2 regions of the Pseudoxanthobacter sp. M-2 genome follow, and region 2 is predicted to be linked to the other one. Evidence: predicted binding sites of a transcription regulator. Region 2 holds the regulator's gene; the other holds the start of a gene.
The links. The regulator PhoB, encoded in region 2, activates phosphate uptake and scavenging genes when phosphate is short. The targets are predictions, from matches to a motif close to TGTCATNNANCTGTCAT.
Positions count from the first base shown of each region.

Region 1: RUR49_RS02460 (YdcH family protein) is a predicted target of PhoB. The motif match lies at 1,288-1,304, and genes of this name have one in related genera.

Region 1 covers NZ_JAWDIR010000003.1:127,669-131,069, forward strand. The annotation lists gene RUR49_RS02450 (MBL fold metallo-hydrolase) at 1-665, opposite strand, end outside; tRNA gene RUR49_RS02455 (tRNA-Gly) at 973-1,047, opposite strand; gene RUR49_RS02460 (YdcH family protein) at 1,332-1,511, shown strand; gene RUR49_RS02465 (hypothetical protein) at 1,926-2,138, shown strand; gene RUR49_RS02470 (OpgC family protein) at 2,183-3,394, opposite strand.
Region 2 covers NZ_JAWDIR010000011.1:232,347-235,747, reverse strand. The annotation lists gene pstB (phosphate ABC transporter ATP-binding protein PstB) at 1-815, shown strand, start outside; gene phoU (phosphate signaling complex protein PhoU) at 856-1,572, shown strand; gene phoB (phosphate regulon transcriptional regulator PhoB) at 1,611-2,315, shown strand; gene RUR49_RS06130 (DUF2852 domain-containing protein) at 2,430-2,852, opposite strand; gene phaZ (polyhydroxyalkanoate depolymerase) at 2,983-3,401, opposite strand, start outside.

The sequences.
Region 1 (3,401 bases), on a different contig from region 2:
TCGGCGACGCTGGATTCCCAGCGCGCCGGCCGGCCGTTCGGCTCATAGTCGTGACCGGTGAAGAGGCGGGTCCCGTCGGGCAGCGCCAGGATCGCCTGGATCGACCGCCACAGCGCCGCGGCGCTGCCGCCGGGGAAGTCGCAGCGCGCCGTGCCGCTGTCGGGCATGAACAGGGTGTCGTGCACGAAGGCCGCATCGCCGATCACATAGGTGACCGAGGCGAGCGTGTGGCCGGGCGAGTGCATCACCGCGACGTCGATCTCGCCGAGCCGGAAGTGCTCGCCGTCGGCGAACAGGCGGTCCCACTGCGACCCGTCGGCGGGAAAGCCGGGCCAGTTGTAGAAGTCCTTCCACAGCGCCTGCACCTCGGTGACCCGGGCACCGATGGCCGTGGGCGCGCCGGTCCGCTGCTTCAGATAGCCGGCGGCGGAGAAGTGGTCGGCGTGGGGGTGGGTGTCGAGGATCCAGGCGAGCCGGTAGCCACGCTCCGCCACGAAGGCGAGGAGACGGTCGGCGTGGCGCGTCGCCGTCTGCCCGGACTTCTCGTCGAAGTCGTGCACCGGGTCGATGATGGCGCACGCCTTCGTCGCGGGATCGGCCACCACATACTGGACCGAGCCGGTGCGCGGGTCGTGGAAGCCGGTCACTTCGGGCGTCTGTGGCATTCGGAACTCCTCGGTGTCGTCGCGGCTCAGGCGGCGCGCCGGCGACCTCCGCCCAGAAGGCGGTGTCGCAAAGCTAGATAAAGTCGATTTCATTTTTTTGCAAGTGATGGTGCAGCGAAAGGCGGCCGCGGAGGGTCACGCCGCGGGCCTCGTGGCCATCGCGCTTTCTGGGGAGACGGGAGCGGTGCCGGGGCTACGCCGCGGCGGCGTTTCGACCGGCAGACGAATGCCGGCCCGCGTCGCGGCACAAGGCAACCGCATCGCCCGAAGGCGAACGGCAGTCAGTGCCGAAGAATTGAAGTGTATTTGGAGCGGGCGATGGGATTCGAACCCACGACCCCAACCTTGGCAAGGTTGTGCTCTACCCCTGAGCTACGCCCGCATCCATGCGTCCGGCCGAGCCGGAGCGGCGCCTCTATGCACCATCGCGATGGTGATTGCAACACGCTCCACGCCGCTTTTGGCGGGTCCGGGATGAGAGGGGGGCGGCGTGCCGCGCACCCCTCGCGCCGCCTCCGTCGACGCCCGATCAAGGCGCGGGAAGCGCCCCGGAGACGGCGTCGCGGGGCGGTGCCCCCATGGCCACCGCAACGGGCCACGCTTCGACAGAGGCGCCGTTTCGTGTCACACTGTTGTCGTCAAAGTCCAAGCACGGAGGTCGAGTTCATGTCCATGGAGTCGCACATCGCCGAGCTGCAGCGTCGACACGCCGCCCTCGATCGCGAGATCGTCGACGCAAGCGCTCATCCCAGTGTCGACGAAATCCGGGTGACCGAACTCAAGCGCAAGAAGCTCGCGCTGAAGGAGCAGATCGAGCGCCTGAAGGCGCCGATGTCCGTCCACTGAGGCATCCGGCGCGGCCGTCCGCCGACTCCACGGGTCTCCAACGCCTCAGGCCTCACGACCCTGTCGACAGACGTCGCCGCGCCGACGTCTCGGAAGCACACGTCACCAGCGGGGCCGCCGTCGGCTCACCATTCGCCGGCGGCCGGTGACGCCTTGGCGCTCTTTTCGAGCCGGGAACGCGCGAGAGCGAACGCGAAGGCGTCTCTCCCCGGCCTGCGCGCCTCCATCCACAGGCTCCTCGAACTTATCCCCGACATCCACCCCTCGGCTGCGGCCAGGCGCCCCGCTGTCGCCGTAATCGTGACGGTCGCGCCGCAATTCCGCCCCGGCGGGTGCCGCAATCGCGAGTAGTTTGGCGGCAAGGGTGATTCGGTCCGCCCCGCATGCGGGGCCGGGCTCGGAGGTGTCAGGATCGTGTCTCTGCCTCTACCGGCCGCCGTTGCCGCGGCCCTCGTGCTCGCCATCGGCCTCGCGTTGACGGCGACTGTGGCGAGCTTTCCGGCCGGCGGTCGTGACGCCGCGCTTCCGGCCCTCGCGCCGGCGGGCGCGCTCGCCGTCCAGCCCGGCCAGTCCACTGTGCCCGAGACGGCCATCCGGTCCCCGCTGCGGACGGCGCCCGTCGTCTGAGAGCCGCCGGCGATCACGCGTCCGATGACGCGTGATCGCAGGGATCAGCCAGACGAGGTCACCGCGGCGCGGGCCGGTACGGTCGCAGCCGCAGGAGCCGGCGCAGCGCCGCCGCGGGCGCCCGCCACCCGCGACCGCCACGCGTCGAGGCCCGTCGCCACCACCACGTGGGCGAGCACGCCGGCCGCCACAAACGCCGCCGCGACCCAAGGGTCGCCACCAGCGGCGCGCACGACGATCTGACCCAGCACCGCCGCGAGCGAGCCGAAGCAGAACAGCGCCAGCCCGTGCCGGCCGATACGCACGGCCGCGGTGTTCGGTCCGAGCCGCGCCACCATCCGGTCGAACAGGCCGTAGGGCGCATAGGCGACGACGTAGACGAGCGCCAGCACGTGGGCGAGCCTCGGCAGCGGCATCGACGACTTGTCGAACGACACCAGGAAGGCCGGCAGCGGCAGCGCGCCTTCCTGCGGATAGAGGCCGAACAGGGCCACGGCAGCGCCGCCCGCCACCACCGCGAGCGCGATCCCGTAGGCGACCGGGTTGAAGCCGATCGGCCGGCCGGAGCGGTAGAACACGCCGGCGACGAAGCCGATGGTGAACAGGAGCTGCCAGCGCAGCGGTTCGAAGAACCACGGGAAGCTCGTCGGATAAGTCGGCAGCCGCACCTCGGCGAGGTGGCTGAACAGATAGAGCCCGACGGAGGCTGCGAGCGGCAGCCAGATGTTGCGGGTCGCCAGCCACAGGATCGCCGGCAGCATCGCGAACAGCGCCACGTAAAGCGGCAGGATGTTGAAGTAGCCGATCTGGTGGCCCATCGTGACCAGGCCGATGTAGCCACGCACCGGCTCGGTCGACAGCACGTCGAGCCCGTAGGCCTCGAGCCAATGGGTGTCCTTGAAGTGGATCGCCGCGGCGAAGAACATGGCGACAGCCGCCAGCATCAGCGCGATGTGGGCGAGATAGAGCGTCCACGTCCGCTGCACCACCTTGCCGGTGGCGACGATGCGGTCCCCCGACAGGAACTTGGGGAAGTAGGCCACCGCCGCGGCGAACCCCGCCAGGAAGACGAACAGCTCCGCACTGTCTGAAACGCCGAAGTTGCGATGGGTCAGATGCTCGAAGACATTGCCGGGAACATGGTTGACGAAGATCGTCACCAGCGCCACGCCACGCCAGAAGTCGATGCGATGGTCGCGCGACATCCTCGGGGCGACTGCGCCGCTAAGGCGGCTCTGCTGGACGGCGCTCGTCATCGCGGTC
Region 2 (3,401 bases):
TGGTTGCCGACGCCCGGACGAGCAGCACCATCCGGTCTGTGCCGTCCGAAGGCTTCAAGCCCGCCAAGGTCGTCACCCAGGACGTCAACGTCTACTACGGCCAGAAGCAGGCCCTGAAGCATGTGACGATCGACATTCCGGAGCGCTCGGTGACGGCGTTCATCGGCCCGTCCGGCTGCGGCAAGTCGACGTTCCTGCGCTGCTTCAACCGCATGAACGACACCATCGCCTCGGCCCGGGTGACCGGCAAGATCGCCATCGACGGCCTCGATATCTACGATCCGAGCCTCGACGTCGTGCAGTTGCGCGCCCGCGTCGGCATGGTGTTCCAGAAGCCGAACCCGTTCCCGAAGTCGATCTACGAGAACGTCGCCTACGGCCCGCGCATCCACGGCATCGCCGCCTCGAAGTCCGAGCTCGACGACATCGTCGCCTCGAGCCTGCGCAAGGCGGGCCTGTTCGAGGAGGTGAAGGACCGGCTGAACGAGTCCGGCACCGGCCTGTCGGGCGGCCAGCAGCAGCGCCTCTGCATCGCCCGCGCCATCGCGGTGGGCCCCGAGGTGATCCTGATGGACGAGCCCTGCTCGGCCCTCGACCCGATCGCCACCGCCCGCATCGAGGAACTGATCGACGAACTGCGTGAGAACTTCACCATCGTCATCGTCACCCACTCGATGCAGCAGGCGGCACGCGTCTCGCAGAAGACGGCCTTCTTCCACCTCGGCGATCTCGTCGAGGAGGGGCCGACCGACATGATCTTCACCAATCCGAAGGAACGGCGCACCCAGGACTACATCACGGGCCGCTTCGGCTGAGCCGGCGGCGCACGGGTCCGGGCGCGGGGAGTAAACAGATATGTCCGAGCACATCGTTGCAGCCTATGACGACGAGCTCACCGGCATCGCCGGCACCATCGCCGAGATGGGCGGGCTCGCCGAGCGCATGCTCGTCGATGCCGTGACCGCGCTGGTGCGGGTCGATACCCACCTCGCCCAGTCGGTGATCGCCACCGACCTGCGCCTCGACGCCCTGCAGCGGCGGGTCGAGGAGGAGACCATCAGCCTGATCGCGCGCCGCCAGCCGATGGCCCGCGACCTGCGCGACGTCGTCACCGCGCTGCGCGTCTCCATCGACATGGAGCGCATCGGCGACCTCGCCAAGAACATCGCCAAGCGCGTCGCCGCCATCGACGGCCACTTCCACCCGAAGCGGCTCGCCCTCGGCGTCGAGCACATCTCCGAGATCGCGCTCGAGCAGGTGAAGGCCGTCATCGACGCCTACACCGGCAAGGACGCCGCCTCCGCGCTCGCCATCCGCGACCGCGACAACGAGATCGACCAGATGTACACCTCGCTGTTCCGCGAGCTCCTCACCTACATGATGGAGGATCCGCGCAACATCACCTTCTGCACGCACCTGCTCTTCTGCGCGAAGAACATCGAGCGCATCGGTGACCACGCCACCAACATCGCCGAGAACGTCTACTACCAGGTGACCGGGCAGCAGCTCGCCGACGATCGTCCGAAGCTCGACGAATCGAGCCTGACGCCCGCCGACTTCGGTACGCGATGACCGCCCACCCCCGATTGGACCGACGCAGCATGGCGGCGATGCCGAAGGTGATGATCGTCGAGGATGAGGAGCCGCTGACGCTGCTGCTCCGCTACAACCTCGAATCCGAGGGCTTCGCGGTCGAGACCTGCGACCGCGGCGACGAGGCCGAGGTGCGCCTGATGGAGGTGCAGCCCGACCTCCTGCTGCTCGACTGGATGCTGCCCGGCCTGTCCGGCATCGAGCTCTGCCGGCGCCTGCGCGCCCGCGAGGAGACGGCGCGGCTGCCGATCATCATGCTGACGGCGCGCGGCGAGGAGGCCGAGCGCATCCGCGGCCTCGCCACCGGTGCCGACGACTACGTGGTGAAGCCGTTCTCCGTCGCCGAACTGATGGCCCGCGTCCGCGCCATGCTGCGGCGGGCGAAGCCCGAGGTGGTCAGCACGGTGCTGAAGGGCGGCGACATCGAGGTCGACCGCGAGACCCACCGCGTCCGCCGCGCTGGCCGCGAGATCCACCTCGGCCCGACCGAGTTCCGCCTGCTCGAGTTCCTGATGCAGTCGCCCGGCCGCGTGTTCTCGCGCGAGCAGCTCCTCGACGGCGTCTGGGGCCACGACGTCTATGTCGACGAGCGCACCGTCGACGTCCACATCGGCCGGCTGCGCAAGGCGGTCAACCGCGGCAAGTCGAAGGACCCGATCCGCACCGTCCGCGGCTCCGGCTACGCCTTCGACGACCAGTTCGCCGCCGCCGCCGTCCGCTGAGGGCCGTCCGCCCGCCTCCCCCGCCTTAAGCCGCGGCGAAATGCAAACGGGGCGCCCCATGGGGCGCCCCGCGTCGTTTTCGTCCGGTGTCGTTCGACCTGGGTGTGCGCCTGATCAGGCCGCGCCGCCCTCGCGCTCACGCCGATCGCGATCGGACATGAAGCGGTCGAACTCTTCCTTGTCCTTCGCCCGGCGCAGCTCCGCGAGGTAGCTGTCGAACTCCGCGCGCATCTCGTCGAGCTTGCGGCGCTCGGCCTCGATCCGCTCGATCTCGCGCTTGCGATACTCGTCGAAGGCGACGTTACCGGTGGCCGAGAAGCTGGTTGCGGCGGTGCGCATCGAGCGGGAGCCCGCGCAGCCCCAACCATTCGCCCGGAAGCTCTCGCCGGCATCGCTCGCCATCCTGTGCAGGCGATCGCCCCACAAGATGTAGGCCAGCATGGCGAATCCGAGCGGCCAGAACACGATGAACCCGAGCACCATCAAGCCGATGGTGAGCGGCGTCCAACCCGGCCGGAGTGCAAGAGTGTTGGTCATGGTCTCTGTGGTCCTCCTCACGAATACAGGCAAGGATTTGGGAAGGCCACGGCTCCTCTACAAGAGGAGCGACCATCGAAATCGGACGCGCGGGGTAGCCGCGTGTCCGCCTCGCAGGGACGGCGCGGCCTCAGGCGCCGCCGGCGAGCGCCTTCGCCTGGCCGATCCAGTCGTCGCGCCGGATGCGGCCGGGGAACGACAGCTTGGCATCGAGTTCCTCGGCCGCCTTGGCGCTCAGCGCCGACAGCTGCGAGAAGTGGAAGATGCCGAGCCCGTGCAGCGTCTCGGCGAGCTTGGCGCCGATGCCGCGAATGCGGGTGAGGTCGTCCGGGTTTCCGGCCGGCTTCTTCAGCACGATCTCCGACAGCGTCGCCGCCTTCACCGCACGAGGCTTCGCTGCCGCGGCCTTGGCAGGCTTGGCGGCGGCCGCTTTGGCAGCGGCAGGCTTGGCGGCGGCCCTGGCAGCGGGCTCGGCGGCTGGCTTGGCGGGCGCGGCCTTGGCCGTCTCCGCCTTCGGTGAGGCCTTCACCGGCGATGGCTTGCGCTCCG